Regions from separate parts of the Lysinibacillus sp. FW12 genome, predicted to be linked through region 2. Evidence: a T-box and tRNA genes for the amino acid it is inferred to sense, from the RefSeq annotation. Region 2 holds a T-box; the other regions hold tRNA genes.
The links. A T-box is a leader RNA that pairs with one kind of tRNA and senses whether it is charged. The one in region 2 lies ahead of trpS (tryptophan--tRNA ligase), so its partner is inferred to be a tRNA-Trp.

Region 1: it encodes a tRNA-Trp, which carries the amino acid that the T-box ahead of trpS (tryptophan--tRNA ligase) is inferred to sense. The anticodon was not compared.
Region 3: it encodes a tRNA-Trp, which carries the amino acid that the T-box ahead of trpS (tryptophan--tRNA ligase) is inferred to sense. The anticodon was not compared.

What each region holds. Positions count from the first base shown of each region.
Region 1 is NZ_CP139094.1:4,495,115-4,501,233, forward strand. Features, by position in the region: gene SJW71_RS23020 (CynX/NimT family MFS transporter) at 1-792, shown strand, start outside; gene SJW71_RS23025 (hypothetical protein) at 844-1,374, opposite strand; gene SJW71_RS23030 (nitric oxide synthase oxygenase) at 1,448-2,494, opposite strand; tRNA gene SJW71_RS23035 (tRNA-Glu) at 2,784-2,855, opposite strand; tRNA gene SJW71_RS23040 (tRNA-Asn) at 2,857-2,933, opposite strand; tRNA gene SJW71_RS23045 (tRNA-Ile) at 2,941-3,014, opposite strand; tRNA gene SJW71_RS23050 (tRNA-Gly) at 3,019-3,092, opposite strand; tRNA gene SJW71_RS23055 (tRNA-Phe) at 3,099-3,174, opposite strand; tRNA gene SJW71_RS23060 (tRNA-Ser) at 3,179-3,271, opposite strand; tRNA gene SJW71_RS23065 (tRNA-Ala) at 3,285-3,360, opposite strand; tRNA gene SJW71_RS23070 (tRNA-Pro) at 3,375-3,451, opposite strand; tRNA gene SJW71_RS23075 (tRNA-Arg) at 3,466-3,542, opposite strand; tRNA gene SJW71_RS23080 (tRNA-Lys) at 3,560-3,632, opposite strand; tRNA gene SJW71_RS23085 (tRNA-Gln) at 3,647-3,721, opposite strand; tRNA gene SJW71_RS23090 (tRNA-His) at 3,731-3,806, opposite strand; tRNA gene SJW71_RS23095 (tRNA-Trp) at 3,854-3,927, opposite strand; tRNA gene SJW71_RS23100 (tRNA-Tyr) at 3,932-4,015, opposite strand; tRNA gene SJW71_RS23105 (tRNA-Thr) at 4,023-4,098, opposite strand; tRNA gene SJW71_RS23110 (tRNA-Asp) at 4,107-4,182, opposite strand; tRNA gene SJW71_RS23115 (tRNA-Val) at 4,186-4,261, opposite strand; rRNA gene rrf (5S ribosomal RNA) at 4,273-4,388, opposite strand; rRNA gene SJW71_RS23125 (23S ribosomal RNA) at 4,453-6,119, opposite strand, start outside.
Region 2 is NZ_CP139094.1:3,980,817-3,986,935, reverse strand. Features, by position in the region: gene SJW71_RS20605 (beta-ketoacyl-ACP synthase III) at 1-536, shown strand, start outside; gene fabF (beta-ketoacyl-ACP synthase II) at 567-1,808, shown strand; gene SJW71_RS20595 (hypothetical protein) at 1,916-2,137, shown strand; gene trpS (tryptophan--tRNA ligase) at 2,142-3,131, opposite strand; T-box leader at 3,249-3,470, opposite strand; gene spxA (transcriptional regulator SpxA) at 3,960-4,355, shown strand; gene mecA (adaptor protein MecA) at 4,791-5,459, shown strand; gene SJW71_RS20575 (competence protein CoiA) at 5,641-6,119, shown strand, end outside.
Region 3 is NZ_CP139094.1:824,350-830,468, forward strand. Features, by position in the region: rRNA gene SJW71_RS04175 (23S ribosomal RNA) at 1-778, shown strand, start outside; rRNA gene rrf (5S ribosomal RNA) at 889-1,004, shown strand; tRNA gene SJW71_RS04185 (tRNA-Asn) at 1,021-1,097, shown strand; tRNA gene SJW71_RS04190 (tRNA-Ser) at 1,103-1,194, shown strand; tRNA gene SJW71_RS04195 (tRNA-Glu) at 1,219-1,293, shown strand; tRNA gene SJW71_RS04200 (tRNA-Val) at 1,309-1,384, shown strand; tRNA gene SJW71_RS04205 (tRNA-Met) at 1,411-1,485, shown strand; tRNA gene SJW71_RS04210 (tRNA-Asp) at 1,489-1,564, shown strand; tRNA gene SJW71_RS04215 (tRNA-Phe) at 1,582-1,657, shown strand; tRNA gene SJW71_RS04220 (tRNA-Thr) at 1,667-1,742, shown strand; tRNA gene SJW71_RS04225 (tRNA-Tyr) at 1,750-1,833, shown strand; tRNA gene SJW71_RS04230 (tRNA-Trp) at 1,848-1,921, shown strand; tRNA gene SJW71_RS04235 (tRNA-His) at 1,934-2,009, shown strand; tRNA gene SJW71_RS04240 (tRNA-His) at 2,045-2,120, shown strand; tRNA gene SJW71_RS04245 (tRNA-Gln) at 2,125-2,199, shown strand; tRNA gene SJW71_RS04250 (tRNA-Gly) at 2,205-2,279, shown strand; tRNA gene SJW71_RS04255 (tRNA-Cys) at 2,287-2,360, shown strand; tRNA gene SJW71_RS04260 (tRNA-Leu) at 2,408-2,488, shown strand; gene SJW71_RS04265 (hypothetical protein) at 2,892-3,242, shown strand; gene SJW71_RS04270 (phosphotransferase family protein) at 3,590-4,381, shown strand; gene SJW71_RS04275 (ABC transporter permease) at 4,508-5,539, shown strand; gene SJW71_RS04280 (ABC transporter ATP-binding protein) at 5,542-6,119, shown strand, end outside.

The DNA.
Region 1 (6,119 bases), 510 kb from region 2:
CCATACCATGTAGGCTTACTGATGGCCTTCTTCACCATGTCCATGAATTTAACTGCTGGCCTTGGCGCAGGTATTAGCTATCCAATAGCTAATTCATCATTAGGCTGGCAAGGGGCTTTGGCCATTGCTCTTGTACTTGTTGTCGTTACGATTTTAATTTGGATACCTCAATTAAAATCAAATAAACCTGAACCAACTACCTCATCTAAAAAGTCAGGTCCACCACTATGGAAATCACCTGTTACGTGGGCCGTCACAGGCGCAATGGGTTTACAGTCTTTATTATTCTACACGACTGCTGCTTGGATTCCTGAAATCTATATTGCCCAAGGATTAGCTCCTGACAAGGCTGGCTGGATGTTTTCTATCATGCAATTCTCTCAAGTTCCAATGGCATTAGCTGTGCCTATTATTGCTAGTAAAATGACTTCACAGCGACCTCTTGTACTGATGTTTACGTCGTTCTATTTAGTAGGATTTGTTGGTGTTGTAATGGAATGGACAAGTCTTGGAGTACTTTGGATGTTCCTTCTAGGATTAGCAGGTGGTTCTTCATTCGCATTAGCCATGATGTTTTTCACCCTTCGCACTCGTACGGCTTTTGAAGCAGCAGATTTATCAGGCTTTGCACAATCTTTAGGGTATTTATTTGCCGCAATTGGTCCTATTCTTTTTGGCTACTTGCACGATTTATTCGGTGGCTGGGATATTGCTGGCTGGCTTTTTGTAGTTGTGGCAATGGTACTTTTCTTCTGCTCAATGAGAGCTTCTAAAGATGAATATGTCCATTAAATTGGAGCAGATGGGAAATGGCATATGTTTCTCATCTGCTTTTTTATCAACCTATTTATTCAGCTGCTCTAATAACCTTAGCAGTTCCGCAAGACGGTCTGCTGCTTCGTTATTGTGCACTGTAATAGCCGTTAAACTAGGGATAGCCTCTTGTAAGAGTAGATAGCTGAAATAATAATAGCTTAAAAATGCTGTCTGTTCATAGCCCGTCGGCGTTTCTCTTTCCCACTCTTGATCGTCATCCTCTTCATTTTCTGTCCATAAGTAGTTTCTATCTAGCAGCTTCTGCATGGGTTGAACAGTTTGTGTTGGCTCTAAATAATCCACAGTAATCGCCTGAGCAACGGCTAAATAAAGTTCAATTTCTTGTAAGGAGACATCCTCCTTATCTTGACTACCCAGCTTTTTTAAAAGGATTAACAAAACCCATGGTGTCACCTGCCAAAGTGTACCTTGATGTTCAATTAACTCAGCTAGTTGTCGGTAATTTTCCTCTTCAATCAGCTGCGGAATGGCTGCGCCTCTTCCATAAGGTGTGGTCAATTGTTGCCACGGGATATCTGGAATTTGCTGCTCCAACATAGTGGATCACCCTCTTCTTAAAATACAATTAATTGATAAATTTACTGATAGGAAATTGAAGAGTCTTCTATTGTTAATAGCATGGTTTTTGATAAAAATAATTTGGTGTATGATAGACATTTACATAGGGCTTATGGAAAATATGCGTTGTTGCAGGTGAAAGCGGTGGAATTAACCATGTCCAGTTGCCTGTAACTTCCCGTTCAGCCGATAGCTCTGCTTCCTCAAACAATTTAAACTGCTGAGCCGCTGTATGATGATCGACAATGCTTACCCCATCTTCTTTAAAGGAATGGAGAACTGCTATATTAAGCTCCACTAATGCACGATCACGCCAAAGAGAAGCTTGTTTGGTTGTATCAAGATTAAAAATCTCAGCAATAGCTGGTAGCATATTATAGCGGTCATGATCAGCTAAATTACGTGCTCCAATTTCTGTCCCCATATACCAACCATTAAAAGGAGCAGCTTGGTAATCAATGCCTGCCATTCGAAAACGCATACTCGAGATAATGGGTACAGCATACCATTTCATCTCTAATTTTTCTATTTCAGCTTCCTCTGGATGGCGGATTGGCACCTCTAAAATATATTCTGCTGGAATTGTAAACAGCCTTGGAGCTCGCCCATCTACTTGTATAACAAGTGGTAACACATCAAAAGCTGTTCTCTCACTTTTCCAGCCTAGCGTTTCACATACTTGTGTAAACGCAACAGAATGAGAATCACCTATAACACCTAATTCCGTTTCATAGCCCGCATAACGGATAAGTTGGTGATTCCAAATCCGTACTCGATCTGAGGCAAACACGGTTATTGTAGGGCGGATTTTCCCACTATTTGTTGCATAATCGATATGCTCTAGTAATTTTCGAAAAATATCCTCTTCGTCTAAAAGATCTCGTGCGTCTACTACATGCAATGACTGCCAAAACAAGCGTCCAATACATTTGTTACTATTACGCCATGCGACACGTGCTCCAAAAACTAGTTCCTCTGTTGTGGGGTAATATTCACCTTCACTCTTAATCTCTTGCAATCTATTCTCTAACCAAAGATCTGATTTATTTTGTTCTTTCTGATATTGACTTAAGAATTGCTCTATCTCCTGTATACTCATATCGATTCCTCCACTTACCCTCATATTAGAGCAACGATACGGCAAGCACCATGAAAATAGCTGTTGAAAAAACATACATATTGCATATATGAAATAGTTTGTTCAAATTTATTAGTGGGTGAAACATGTGATTGATAAATGGAACAGGACCTTGAAATGAGCTAAAGCATTTATACTGTCCTATGTTCACCATAAAAAAGCTACAGAACCTTTTAATGGTTTTATAGTCTTGGTTGAACATCTACATATAGAAAAAAGCATGTAACACACATCTGTGCTACATGCTTGATGACCCGTACGGGATTCGAACCCGTGTTACCGCCGTGAAAGGGCGGTGTCTTAACCACTTGACCAACGGGCCGTGGCTCCGAAGGCAGGACTCGAACCTGCGACAACCTGATTAACAGTCAGGTGCTACTACCAACTGAGCTACTTCGGAATAATGATGGGCCTAAATGGACTCGAACCATCGACCTCACGCTTATCAGGCGTGCGCTCTAACCAGCTGAGCTATAGGCCCATTTTGGAGCGGGTGATGAGAATCGAACTCACGACATCAGCTTGGAAGGCTGAGGTTTTACCATTAAACTACACCCGCAAATAATGGTGGGTCAGGACGGAATCGAACCGCCGACACTTAGAGCTTCAATCTAATGCTCTACCAACTGAGCTACTGACCCGAAATGGAGGAGGTAGAGGGATTCGAACCCCCGCGCGGTGTTACCCGCCTGTCGGTTTTCAAGACCGATCCCTTCAGCCAGACTTGGGTATACCTCCAAAAATATTGAAATGGTGGAGCCTAGCGGGATCGAACCGCTGACCTCCTGCGTGCAAGGCAGGCGCTCTCCCAGCTGAGCTAAGGCCCCATTTAAATAAAAGATGGTCGGAATGACAGGATTCGAACCTACGACCCCTTGGTCCCAAACCAAGTGCTCTACCAAGCTGAGCTACATTCCGTAAAATACATTTATTGGCGCGCCCGACAGGAGTCGAACCCATAACCTTCTGATCCGTAGTCAGACGCTCTATCCAATTGAGCTACGGGCGCTTAGTAAATAAAAATGATGAGCCATGAAGGACTCGAACCTTCGACCCTCTGATTAAAAGTCAGATGCTCTACCAACTGAGCTAATGGCTCGTTAAAGAAAAAAATGGCTGGGGTACTAGGATTCGAACCTAGGCATGACGGAATCAAAATCCGTTGCCTTACCGCTTGGCTATACCCCAATGTTGAAATGGGGCGACTGATGGGAATCGAACCCACGAATGTCGGAACCACAATCCGATGCGTTAACCACTTCGCCACAATCGCCACTATATAAATCATAACAGCTGTATATGAACGAGTACCTCAATACCTGGCAGGGGCAGTAGGAATCGAACCCACACCAAAGGTTTTGGAGACCTCTATTCTACCGTTGAACTATGCCCCTAAAATGGTGGAGGGGGACGGATTCGAACCGCCGAACCCTAAGGAGCGGATTTACAGTCCGCCGCGTTTAGCCACTTCGCTACCCCTCCAAGGGAATGGTGCCGGCGATAGGAGTCGAACCCACGACCTACTGATTACAAGTCAGTTGCTCTACCAACTGAGCTACACCGGCAAAAATAATGGCGGTCCCGACCGGGATCGAACCGGCGATCTCCTGCGTGACAGGCAGGCATGTTAACCGCTACACCACGGGACCATATGGTGGAGGATGACGGGCTCGAACCGCCGACCCCCTGCTTGTAAGGCAGGTGCTCTCCCAGCTGAGCTAATCCTCCACAAAAAATAAGCGAAGCGACGTCCTACTCTCACAGGGGGAAGCCCCCAACTACCATCGGCGCTAAAGAGCTTAACTTCCGTGTTCGGTATGGGAACGGGTGTGGCCTCTTTGCCATCATCACTTCACTTATTCAGTTGAAAGGTTATTCTTTCAAAACTAGATAAACGTACATTGAATGCTTCAAACAATTTGGTTAAGTCCTCGATCGATTAGTATTCGTCAGCTCCATGTGTCACCACACTTCCACCTCGAACCTATCTACCTCATCGTCTTTGAGGGATCTTACTTACTTGCGTAATGGGAAATCTCATCTTGAGGGGGGCTTCATGCTTAGATGCTTTCAGCACTTATCCCGTCCACACATAGCTACCCAGCGATGCCTTTGGCAAGACAACTGGTACACCAGCGGTGTGTCCATCCCGGTCCTCTCGTACTAAGGACAGCTCCTCTCAAATTTCCTACGCCCACGACGGATAGGGACCGAACTGTCTCACGACGTTCTGAACCCAGCTCGCGTACCGCTTTAATGGGCGAACAGCCCAACCCTTGGGACCGACTACAGCCCCAGGATGCGATGAGCCGACATCGAGGTGCCAAACCTCCCCGTCGATGTGGACTCTTGGGGGAGATAAGCCTGTTATCCCCGGGGTAGCTTTTATCCGTTGAGCGATGGCCCTTCCATGCGGAACCACCGGATCACTAAGCCCGTCTTTCGACCCTGCTCGACTTGTAGGTCTCGCAGTCAAGCTCCCTTGTGCCTTTACACTCTACGAATGATTTCCAACCATTCTGAGGGAACCTTTGGGCGCCTCCGTTACCTTTTAGGAGGCGACCGCCCCAGTCAAACTGTCCGCCTGACACTGTCTCCTGCCCCGCTAAGGGGCATGGGTTAGAATTTCAATACAACCAGGGTAGTATCCCACCGACGCCTCCTTCGAAGCTGGCGCTCCGAGATCTCTGGCTCCTACCTATCCTGTACAAGTTGTACCAAAATTCAATATCAGGCTACAGTAAAGCTCCACGGGGTCTTTCCGTCCTGTCGCGGGTAACCTGCATCTTCACAGGTACTATAATTTCACCGAGTCTCTCGTTGAGACAGTGCCCAGATCGTTACGCCTTTCGTGCGGGTCGGAACTTACCCGACAAGGAATTTCGCTACCTTAGGACCGTTATAGTTACGGCCGCCGTTTACTGGGGCTTCAATTCGCAGCTTCGCTTGCGCTAACCACTCCTCTTAACCTTCCAGCACCGGGCAGGCGTCAGCCCCTATACGTCACCTTACGGTTTTGCAGAGACCTGTGTTTTTGCTAAACAGTCGCCTGGGCCTATTCACTGCGGCTCTCATGCGCTTGCACGCTCAAGAGCACCCCTTCTCCCGAAGTTACGGGGTCATTTTGCCGAGTTCCTTAACGAGAGTTCTCTCGCACACCTTAGGATTCTCTCCTCGACTACCTGTGTCGGTTTGCGGTACGGGCACCTCTCACCTCGATAGAGGCTTTTCTTGGCAGTGTGAAATCAGGAACTTCGTCCATACGGACTCGCCATCACAGCTCAACGTTACAGTGTGCGGATTTGCCTACACACACGCCTTACTGCTTGGACGCGCATAACCAACAGCGCGCTTACCCTATCCTACTGCGTCCCCCCATTTCTCAAACGGTGAGGAGGTGGTACAGGAATATCAACCTGTTGTCCATCGCCTACGCCTGTCGGCCTCGGCTTAGGTCCCGACTAACCCTGAGCGGACGAGCCTTCCTCAGGAAACCTTAGTCATACGGTGGACGGGATTCTCACCCGTCTTTCGCTACTCATACCGGCATTCTCACTTCTAAGCGCTCCACCAGTCCTTCCGGTCT
Region 2 (6,119 bases):
TAGTAGTAGGTGTTGAAAAGCTGTCGAAAGTCATTGACTGGAACGATCGCAATACGGCTGTATTATTCGGTGATGGTGCGAGTGCAGCTATTGTTGGACCAGTATCTGAAGGCAGAGGTATTTTATCATTTGAACTTGGTGCTGATGGTACAGGCGGCAAGAATCTTTATTTAACAAAGCAAGACACGATTGCGATGAACGGTCGTGAAGTGTTTAAATTTGCTGTTCGTCAAATGGGTGAATCAGCGGTTAATGTGTTAGATAAAGCAGGATTAACAAAAGAAGACGTTGATTTTTTAGTGCCGCATCAGGCAAATATACGTATTATGGAATCTGCTCGTGAGCGATTAGAGCTACCACCAGAAAAAATGTCAAAAACGATTCATAAATACGGAAATACTTCCGCAGCTTCTATTGGTATTTCCTTGGTAGATGAGCTCGAAGCAGGTAAGATAAAAGAGGATGATTTATTAGTCCTTGTTGGTTTTGGTGGCGGCTTAACATGGGGTGCCGTAGCCATGAGATGGGGAAAATAAGAAGGAAAAATGCTTGAGGGGAGTAAGACAATGAGTAAACGACGAGTAGTAATTACAGGAATTGGCGCAGTTACACCACTAGGAAATAGCATCGAAGAAACATGGGCAAACATTAAAGCTGGTAAATCTGGTATTGGTGAGCTAACACGTTTAAATAAAGATCTTTTTGCAGCAAAAATTGCAGCAGAAGTGAAAGATTTTGATATTGAAAAATATATTGATCGTAAAGAAGCTCGTAAAATGGATCGTTTTACGCACTACGCGTTAGCGGCTTCAATTATGGCAATGGAAGATGCACAGCTAACAATTGATGAAGAGCTAGCTCCTCGTGCAGGTGTATGGATTGGCTCTGGAATCGGTGGTATGGAAACTTATGAACAGCAGTTTTTAACGTTCCAAGAGCGTGGCGCTAGACGTGTTAGTCCATTCTTCATTCCAATGATGATTCCTGATATGGCTTCAGGTCAAGTATCCATCTATTTTGGTGCGAAGGGTATTAACTCTTGTTCTGTAACGGCATGTGCTTCAGGAACAAACTCAATTGGTGATGCTTTCAAAGTAATCGAACGTGGAGATGCGGATGTTATGATTTCAGGTGGTGCTGAATCACCAATCGTAACAATGGCAGTAGCAGGCTTCTGTGCCAATACTGCTTTATCATTAAATCAAGATCCACAGGCTGCATGCCGTCCATTTGATAAAAACCGTGATGGTTTTATTATTGGAGAAGGTGCCGGTATTGTCATTTTAGAAGAATATGAACATGCAAAAGCTCGTGGTGCTAAAATCTATGCTGAAGTTTTAGGTTATGGTGCAACAGGAGATGCTCACCATATTACAGCTCCTGCTCCAGAGGGAGAGGGCGCAGCACGTGCGATGATGCAAGCATTGGAAGATGGTGGAGTAGAGCCATCACAAGTTGATTATATTAATGCGCATGGCACTAGTACGCCATATAATGACTTATTTGAAACGCAAGCCGTTAAAACTGCTTTTGGTGAGCATGCTTATAAGCTAGCGATGAGCTCAACAAAATCTATGACAGGTCACTTATTAGGTGCAGCTGGTGGTGTGGAAGCTATTTTCACAGCATTAGCCCTTAAAGAAGGTATATTACCGCCAACAATCAATTTAATGGATCCAGATCCTGAATGTGATTTAGATTATGTTCCAAATGAAGCGAGAGAAGCAACGATTCAATATGCAATGAGTAATTCTCTTGGTTTTGGTGGTCACAATGCAAGTCTTCTATTCAAAAAATATGAAGCATAATATCTAAACTAGAAAAAACGTCAGCCAAATTTAAACGGCTGACGTCTTTTTTTATAGTTTTGTGAATACATGATAAGTAAGAAGAAATAGAAAGGATGCCTCTACTTATGTTTCGTCTCTTTTTATTTTTAGTAAGCTATGGCTTAATGATCCTCTCTGTAGGGAATCTCATATTGTATTTAAATTACCGTACGCTAGGTTATTCCTGGAAGGTTGTTTTTAAATTTATTTTTCAAACAACGGAATTTTATATGGCGATAGGGGCCTGCATCATCATATGCGCTGTCGTTCTTGATTTAGGCTTTGATCGTTCCACTGATAAGCTTTAAATTGTTAGCGACGCGCACGGCCTAAGCCCATTGCTTCTTCCATACGTTTTAAAGTGGCACTTGCAATGGCATTTGCTTTTGCTGCACCTTCATCTAGAATGGCATCTAATTCAGATGACTCTACTAAATGATAGAACTTTTCTTGAATAGGAGTTAGGTGTTCAATAACCGCTGTTGCAACACCTTGCTTGAATCCACCATAACCAATGCCTTCATATTTTTTCACTAAGTCATCAATAGATACACCTGAAATAGCTGATTCGATTGTCAATAAATTTGAAACGCCTGGTTTATTTTCCACATCAAATGCTACAACACCGTCTGAATCCGTAACAGCTGATTTGATTTTTTTCTCAATTTCTTTCGCTGTATCAAGTAAGCGGATTGTTGCCTTTGTATTTGGATCCGATTTACTCATCTTTTTTGTTGGCTCTTGTAGTGATTTAATACGAGCGCCTGCTTTTGGTAATTGAATTTCTGGAATCGTTAGGACATCCCCGTAACGTTTGTTAAAGCGTTCTGCTAGGTCACGTGTTAATTCAATATGTTGTTTCTGGTCATCGCCGACAGGAACAATGTTTGTATTATAAAGTAGAATGTCTGCAGCCATTAACGGTGGGTATGTTAAAAGAGCGGCAGAGACGCTTTCCTTACCGTGTGACTTATCTTTAAATTGTGTCATACGTTCAAGCTCCCCAATTGAAGCCACACATTGTAACATCCATCCTGCCTGAGCGTGTGCAGGTACCTCTGATTGAATGAATAATGTAGATTTTTTAGGATCAATGCCAGTAGCGATATAGGTAGCTGCTAGCTTGCGAATGCTTTCGCGTAATTCCTTTGGATCTTGTGCCACAGTAATTGCATGCTGGTCAACGATGCAATAAATAGCGTTTCCTTCATCTTGTAATGCAGGGAATTGCTTAAATGCCCCTAAATAGTTCCCTAATGTTACGATTCCTGTAGGCTGTACGCCAGAAAAAATAGTTGTCATGAAAATTTCCTCCTCGAATTCAAGTTCCGCGGCTTTTAGCCAGCGGCGTAACTTTCATCATTAAACCGATTGATGAAAATAAAAAAACATCATGCGTCCTCATTAGATTTTTTCTAAAGAAGGGACGAATGATGTTTGAATCCGCGGTACCACCCAGCTTGCCTAAAAAGGCCACTCTGCTTCGTAACGTGAAGTGACGAGCTTTGCTAGTTGCTCAAGTAGCGTTCACAAAGCTAACTCGGAAGTCCATTCCACATGCCTCCACGATCTGTTTGCAGCGACCACAGACTCTCTAAACGTGAAATATGCATATGTACTACTCTTCGTCAGCGTTTTTCTCAATTCAAATTGTTTAAATTGATTTTATTGCAATGAATTATATTATAAAGATTCCATTGTGTAAAGTCAGACTTTTGACTGTGTTTTTTTTCATAAAAAAATTATATGCTTTTTCTGTTGTGTAATAATGTTATAAATTTATACTTTTTTATTAAAAATATGTTTCGCTGTACACACCAAATTGACAATTTTCTCGTTTAATTTTTATAAATGAGAACAACTAAGATACAAGCCTAGATGTTTAAAATGCATTGAAAGTGGGAATGTTAATAGTAGCACATAAGATAGTAGAAAATACGCTACATTAAAAGATGTATAAAAAGAAAGAATATTTAGTTGTGGGTTCAGTCTTTTTTTATTGGAACTATATTCAAATACAGCGGAGTACTGTATAATGGTACTGTGTATTTTACTTTACATTAATTCTAATTTAACACTCTGGTTCTGGTTTTAGATAATAATTTCGAAATGAAAGGATGTGTCAGAATGATCGTAACCCTATTTACATCACCAAGTTGTACCTCTTGTCGTAAAGCGAAAGCTTGGTTAGAGGAGCACGAAATTCCATATACAGAACGTAATATATTTTCTGAGCCACTAAGTATTAGTGAAATTAAAAAAATTTTACGTATGACTGAAGACGGGACAGATGAAATTATTTCTACTCGTTCAAAAATATTCCAAAAATTAAATGTAGATGTTGAAAGTTTACCACTACAACGTTTATATGAATTAATTCAGGAGTATCCTGGTTTATTACGCCGACCAATCATTTTGGATGAAAAACGTCTCCAAGTTGGCTATAATGAAGATGAAATTCGTCGCTTCCTACCTCGTAAAGTTCGAGCATATCAGCTTCAAGAAGCGCAGCGAATGGTGAATTAAAACTATCCATTTTGAATAATATATGTAGTAGATGTTACAAATGTGGAATGCATGTTGTGACATCTATTTTTTTATGTTTTACTTATGTAAAACCTTCTATATGAAGTATAATAATTAATAGGAAAAGTCATATATTTCCGTTAAAGTATGTTAAACTTGATTTAAGTTAAATAGTTTACTACAATTTCAATAATTCAAATATCTTCTGTGAAACGGTGTATATCCTTTTCATTTTATGACAGAACAGCATACAATAGAGTTAGAGACAACTGTGAACAAAATAATCGATGTTTACGGTGTACTCGATGGTTTAACTGTAGTGTGGTCAAAGGTTGAAAAACAAATGCGGTATGAAGGTTAAAAACAAAGAATAAAAGCATACTAATGAAACAAAACTGTTTTTCGACATATGACAGTGAAGGGAGATGAGGTCTAGTGGACATCGAACGTGTAAATGAAAATACACTCAAGCTCTTTATTACGTACAATGATATAGAGGATCGCGGCTATAGTCGTGAAGAGATTTGGTACAATCGAGCAAAGGGTGAACAACTTTTTTGGGATATGATTGATGAAGTAAACACGGAGGATTATTTTGATGTAGAGGGTCCGATTTGGATTCATATCAATGCATCTGAAGTTGGCTTAGAAATCATTGTCACACGTGCACATATTTTAAAAGACGGTGAAACATTAGATGGTCATTCGAATTTTGATGAACACAAAGATATGTTTGCACCATTCGATGAAGTTGGGGAAGATCTTCTTAGCCAGCTAACTCAATTTGGTGACATGGATGAGTCAGAATTATTTATGGATACAGACATTTATGTTTATAAATTTAAAGATATTGATGAGTTAATCCCTGTCGCAAAACGAATGACAGACGAATTAGTGGATTCCTCATTATTCAAATATGAAGATTGGTACTATTTAGTTGTTGATTTTGGTAATGCAGATGAGGAGTTAAATCGTCATGATAGAAATGCGGTCATCAAAGAATTTTTAACACCATCCAATTTCACAATTCATCGTCTAGAGGAGTACGGTGAAAAGATAATGGAATTTAATTGCTTTGAAACAATCCGAAAATATTTTGCTTAAGCAGTGGATTACCTGATTTGTTAGACTGCAGTGAAACTCGTTCATGATCGAGTTTCACTGCAGTCCTTTTTTTATCCTTATAAATTTTTAGACCGCATTTCTTTAATTTCAAGAAAAACAGCTTATTTCTTTGTGATAGCCATTCCTCTCTACTATAGTTGGCTAAAAAGGAGCTGATTCGATGCTTATTGCTTATAACAATCAACAGCAACTATTTCTCCCATATCAATATACGAGGAAAGCTTTACAGCGATATAGGCGACAGATGAAATTTTTTTGTCCACAGTGTCTTGAACCTGTTCAATTGAAAATAGGTCACTCTAAAATTCCACATTTTGCCCACCTCACAAATAATAAATGTTCACAATTATTTTCAGAAGGGGAATCTAAGTTACATCTACAAGGTAAAATTCAAATATATGAATGGTTAAAAAAGCTTAAATATAAAGTGAAACTGGAGCCATTTTTAAATAAGCTTTCTCAGCGTCCAGATATACTTGTTACAATGGATGACAAGCATTTTGCTTTTGAATATCAATGTAGTACAATCCCCCACGAAATATGGGACCGACGAACAGAGGGTTATGAAAAAAATGGCATACAAGCAATTTGGCTTTTTCAAACTCCTCAAAGCAAAGATACTTTAAGTGGTATATGCAA
Region 3 (6,119 bases), 1.4 Mb from region 2:
TAGGAGCCAGAGATCTCGGAGCGCCAGCTTCGAAGGAGGCGTCGGTGGGATACTACCCTGGTTGTATTGAAATTCTAACCCATGCCCCTTAGCGGGGCAGGAGACAGTGTCAGGCGGACAGTTTGACTGGGGCGGTCGCCTCCTAAAAGGTAACGGAGGCGCCCAAAGGTTCCCTCAGAATGGTTGGAAATCATTCGTAGAGTGTAAAGGCACAAGGGAGCTTGACTGCGAGACCTACAAGTCGAGCAGGGTCGAAAGACGGGCTTAGTGATCCGGTGGTTCCGCATGGAAGGGCCATCGCTCAACGGATAAAAGCTACCCCGGGGATAACAGGCTTATCTCCCCCAAGAGTCCACATCGACGGGGAGGTTTGGCACCTCGATGTCGGCTCATCGCATCCTGGGGCTGTAGTCGGTCCCAAGGGTTGGGCTGTTCGCCCATTAAAGCGGTACGCGAGCTGGGTTCAGAACGTCGTGAGACAGTTCGGTCCCTATCCGTCGTGGGCGTAGGAAATTTGAGAGGAGCTGTCCTTAGTACGAGAGGACCGGGATGGACACACCGCTGGTGTACCAGTTGTCTTGCCAAAGGCATCGCTGGGTAGCTATGTGTGGACGGGATAAGTGCTGAAAGCATCTAAGCATGAAGCCCCCCTCAAGATGAGATTTCCCATTACGCAAGTAAGTAAGATCCCTCAAAGACGATGAGGTAGATAGGTTCGAGGTGGAAGTGTGGTGACACATGGAGCTGACGAATACTAATCGATCGAGGACTTAACCAAATTGTTTGAAGCAGTCAATGTACGTTTATCCAGTTTTGAAAGAATAAAATATTATAATATACTTGTAATTTTGATAAAATATGTTATAATAGGTATTGTCTTTCAAATAGTCTAGTGATGATGGCAAAGAGGTCACACCCGTTCCCATACCGAACACGGAAGTTAAGCTCTTTAGCGCCGATGGTAGTTGGGGGCTTCCCCCTGTGAGAGTAGGACGTCGCTAGGCTATATACTAAAATTATTCCGAAGTAGCTCAGTTGGTAGTAGCACCTGACTGTTAATCAGGTTGTCGCAGGTTCGAGTCCTGCCTTCGGAGCCATTCTTGGAGAGTTGTCCGAGTGGCCGAAGGAGCACGATTGGAAATCGTGTAGGCGGTTAACACTGTCTCAAGGGTTCAAATCCCTTACTCTCCGCCAGCACTTTGATTTATTCCAAACGAAGGCCCCTTGGTCAAGTGGTTAAGACACCGCCCTTTCACGGCGGTAACACGGGTTCGAATCCCGTAGGGGTCACCATTTAAATACCCAGATGGAGGATTAGCTCAGCTGGGAGAGCATCTGCCTTACAAGCAGAGGGTCGGCGGTTCGAGCCCGTCATCCTCCACCATATTTTTTATAACAACATAGTATTATCGCGGGGTGGAGCAGTGGTAGCTCGTCGGGCTCATAACCCGAAGGTCGTTGGTTCAAATCCGGCCCCCGCAACCAAATGGTCCCGTGGTGTAGCGGTTAACATGCCTGCCTGTCACGCAGGAGATCGCCGGTTCGATCCCGGTCGGGACCGCCATTTATTTTTTTAAATATGGGTCAGTAGCTCAGTTGGTAGAGCATTAGATTGAAGCTCTAAGTGTCGGCGGTTCGATTCCGTCCTGACCCACCATATTTTTTTGCCGGTTTAGCTCAGCAGGTAGAGCAACTGACTTGTAATCAGTAGGTCGTGGGTTCGATTCCTATAGCCGGCACCATTTTCCCGGAGGGGTAGCGAAGTGGCTAAACGCGGCGGACTGTAAATCCGCTCCTTAGGGTTCGGCGGTTCGAATCCGTCCCCCTCCACCAGTTTTTTTTACTATAGGGGCATAGTTCAACGGTAGAATAGAGGTCTCCAAAACCTTTGGTGTGGGTTCGATTCCTACTGCCCCTGCCAATTAATTTTATGGCGATTGTGGCGAAGTGGTTAACGCACCGGATTGTGGTTCCGGCATTCGTGGGTTCGATTCCCATCAGTCGCCCCATCAAATATAAAATTAATAAACATCATAATACAATGGCGATTGTGGCGAAGTGGTTAACGCACCGGATTGTGGTTCCGGCATTCGTGGGTTCGATTCCCATCAGTCGCCCCATTGTTGGGGTATAGCCAAGCGGTAAGGCAACGGATTTTGATTCCGTCATGCCTAGGTTCGAATCCTAGTACCCCAGCCATTTTTGCGGAAGTAGTTCAGTGGTAGAACACCACCTTGCCAAGGTGGGGGTCGCGAGTTCGAACCTCGTCTTCCGCTCCAATATGATGGCGGCATAGCCAAGTGGTAAGGCACGGGTCTGCAACACCCTTATCACCGGTTCAAATCCGGTTGCCGCCTCCATATTTTATCTGATAATCGGTTTATCCGATTTTTTTTATCTCCATTATGCCGGTGTGGCGGAATTGGCAGACGCGCACGACTCAAAATCGTGTTCCTTTGGAGTGTCGGTTCGACCCCGACCACCGGTATCATTACGTTATATATACGTTACATTTAGTAAGTTTAGAAAGCTCACAAACCTTGTACTATCAAGGTTTGTGAGCTTTTTGTATTTCCTAGGAATACGATCGAAAACGAGTAGAATTGATTATGTTTACACAAGCTCATTATCTAAAAAAAGGTTTTATGAGAGGTTCCAACAATTCTTCTAATCTTAGTCTAGATTTTAAACCTAGTAAAAGCAAGAGAGCTATTTAAGGGACAGTATGAATTTACTTAACACAGCTATAATCATGTCTCTAATGTTCTATACATGATATAATAAAATGGAAATATGATGAATATATGAATGAATATTACATAAAATAGAAGTTGGAGAAAATTTATGATTAGTATTAAAAGGATTATAATTTTTTTGAAAGGATGATTATAATGAAAACGATTTATATTTATCCAAAATTAGCAATGGGGTTTAGAGGATTTGCAACTGGTTTAGATCGAGAAGGATTCTTTTTGAAAAAAAGGTCATCGAGACTGAAAAAAACCATAGAAGATTCACTAAAAGAAAATAATTTGAGTACTTTTAATGTAGAAGTAACTCATGGGTATGAATCTCCAGAGGAATTATTAGAAAATGATGGCGTATTAGTTTTGATTTCTCCATATTTAAAAAGTTTACTTAGTCACATTGATTTTTCAAAAAGTGGTTACTATCTTTTGTCAGAGGAGGAATATAATTCGCAAAATATTGATAACCTCATAAAGTATATAAAAACGCTATGAAACTATAAATGCATAGTTAAAAGAAAATAATTGAAATGCTAAAAAACATTTTGAGATAGCGACTTCCACCAAGAGCTTATGAGGAAGCAGCAATGCTTATATAAAAGGAAAGTTTACATATTACTTTTAAGAAGCCTTATACTCGCTACACTTTAACCTTCTATTCAAAAGGATCCTCTTATTTTTATATGATAATTAACTATCCCAATAATTATTCTTTCAATTACAACTCTAACATTGTGGACCATACAAAAATGTTGTTGCATAGAAAGGAAAAGATAACAAAGAATTGAATTTATAGATGGTAAAGTAGAAGTTAATACATCAAAGCTGAGGTGTTGAAAATTTTGAAACCCATACAACTAAATGAAATACCTAAAGAGATCGTCGAGTATGTCGGAGCAGTTATTAATATTCATTTTCCTAGACAGGGACATACATCCGATGTAGGAATTCTTAATTCTAAAAGAGGGACATTCGTTTTAAAAAGAGCAAAAGGAAAGCCATTCTGTACTTGGTTATCGAAAGAAGCATGGATACTTAAAAATCTAGCAGCATCTGCCTTACCTACTCCGAGGCTATATTATTTTATCGAACAACCAATACAAAATCAGTCATGGGCATTAATGACATATTTAGAAGGCGACACCGTTAGAAGTGCCCTAGAAAAAGAAGATAATACAGAAAATAGACATGAAATACTATTTAACTTTGGAAGGGTGCTATCTGCCATTCATTCAACTCCATGTCCAAAGGAGTTAGTAAAGGACACAGTATGGATAGACGATATGCTGGGACAAGCTGAGTTTAATTTAAAAAATTATAAAGTAGATGGCACAGCTGAATTGTTAAGTAGGTTGAAGAGACACAAACCAAAGATGACTCAGCAAACCTTTATACATGGTGATTTCACAATTGATAACGTACTTGTACATAATGGGAGGATTTCGGGAATAATTGATTGGAGCGCTGGAGCATGGGGTGACCCACGATATGATGTTGCTTTAGCAATTCGTCCTAAGCCACGGGCATTTGAAACAGAAATAGATAAACAAATTTTCTATGAAGGGTATGGCGTAAAGTTAATAAACGATAGTGAATACAACTATTTTAAAAATGGTTTATATGAATTTTTTTAAATTAATAAATCTTCAACCACTCTAATGAGTGGTTTTTTGTTTTCTATTTCTTTTTTTATATTAGTTCATTCTCCGTTCATTTAACAATTTTAAGATATGGGTATCAACGAAATGGAGGGGTTAAGGATGAATCTTGCCTGGAAGGAAATAAAGAAGAATAAAGTACGGTTTTTAATTTTGGGCTCCATTATTTTTCTAGTAAGCTTTTTAACATTTATTATTTCAGGTTTGGCAAATGGCCTGTCACAAGATAATGCAGCATTAATTAAAGATTTACCAAAGGGACATTTTTACATGGCTGAGGATGCAGAGGGTACGTTTAATCTTTCGAGAATCGATAGCAATCTTCAGCAGGAGGTAATGGGTAAAGAGAAAGAGGCAGTGGCTTTTTCGATTCAAATGGGCTTTTTAAATGATAAGGACGATAAACAGCAGAGTGTTGCTTTTGTTTCATCTACGGAATCCACACTGTTTAAAAATGTACATCAAGGTGAGGTTATTTTAGATAGCTCGTTGCAGGAAAAAGGGATTCAGATTGGTGACGTATTGACGAATAATCAATACAGTGGAGAATTTATTGTCAAAGGGTTTGTAGAGCAAAAGAAATTTAGTCATTCGCCTGTCGCTTATATTAGTAAAGAGGCCTACCAGGAAATGTACCGAGTAAAAGATATGCAGCTAATTTTTGTACCAAACAGCGGAGCAGAGGACATTAATGAGCTTCAGGCATATAGCAATAAAGAATTTCTCAATACTATTCCTAGCTATAATGCGGAACAGTTGTCCTTAAACATGATCATTTGGTTTTTAGTTGTGATTAGCGGCATGCTATTCGCTATTTTCTTCTATATGATGAATGTACAAAAAATTGGTTTGTACGGCATTTTAAAAGCAATTGGTTTAAAAACAAGTAGGTTGTTCAAAATGATTTGGACTCAAATGGTTATTATTACAGCTCTATCACTTGTGGTATCAGTCAGTCTTAGCCAGGTTTTCAATGTAGTTGCTCCCAAAGGAATGCCCTTCACCTTAACATTTGGTACAACAACACAATTATCCATGGTGTTCCTCATCATTGGTTTTATCGGAGCGACATTGTCAGGGCTACAAATTAAAAAAATTGAACCGTTACAAGCTATACAACAAGGGGAGGCTTAATCATGACGTTATTTACAATCGATGCAGTAAGAAAAACGTTTAAAAATGGCGAAGTCGAAGAAGAAATTTTGAAAGGCATTAATCTTTCATTAAAAGAGGGAGAAATTACGGCATTGGTTGGTGCCTCTGGTTCAGGGAAAAGTACATTGTTAACGATAGCAGCTGGATTGCAGAAAGCAACTGAAGGGCAAGTACTCTTTGAGGAACAAAATCTTACAAAGATGAGCACTGAACAGATACGAAAGTTGCGTGCTAGTAAATTTGGCTTTGTCTTTCAATTCGCGCATCTCGTACCCTTTCTTACAGTGGAGGAGCAGCTGCTATTAATGCTAGATGTAGCTGAATCTCCATTAAAGAGTCATGAACAGCAGTATGAAGTGAATCGCTTATTACAATTGGTGGGAATGGCTCATCGTAAAAAAGCTTATCCTTCTTCATTATCAGGTGGGGAAAAACAGCGTGTTGCAATTGCACGTGCGATCATCCATCAACCTAAAGTATTATTTGCTGATGAGCCAACAGCTAGCTTAGATTCCCAGCGTTCTCAAGAAATTATGTTTTTACTCAGAGAATTAACCAA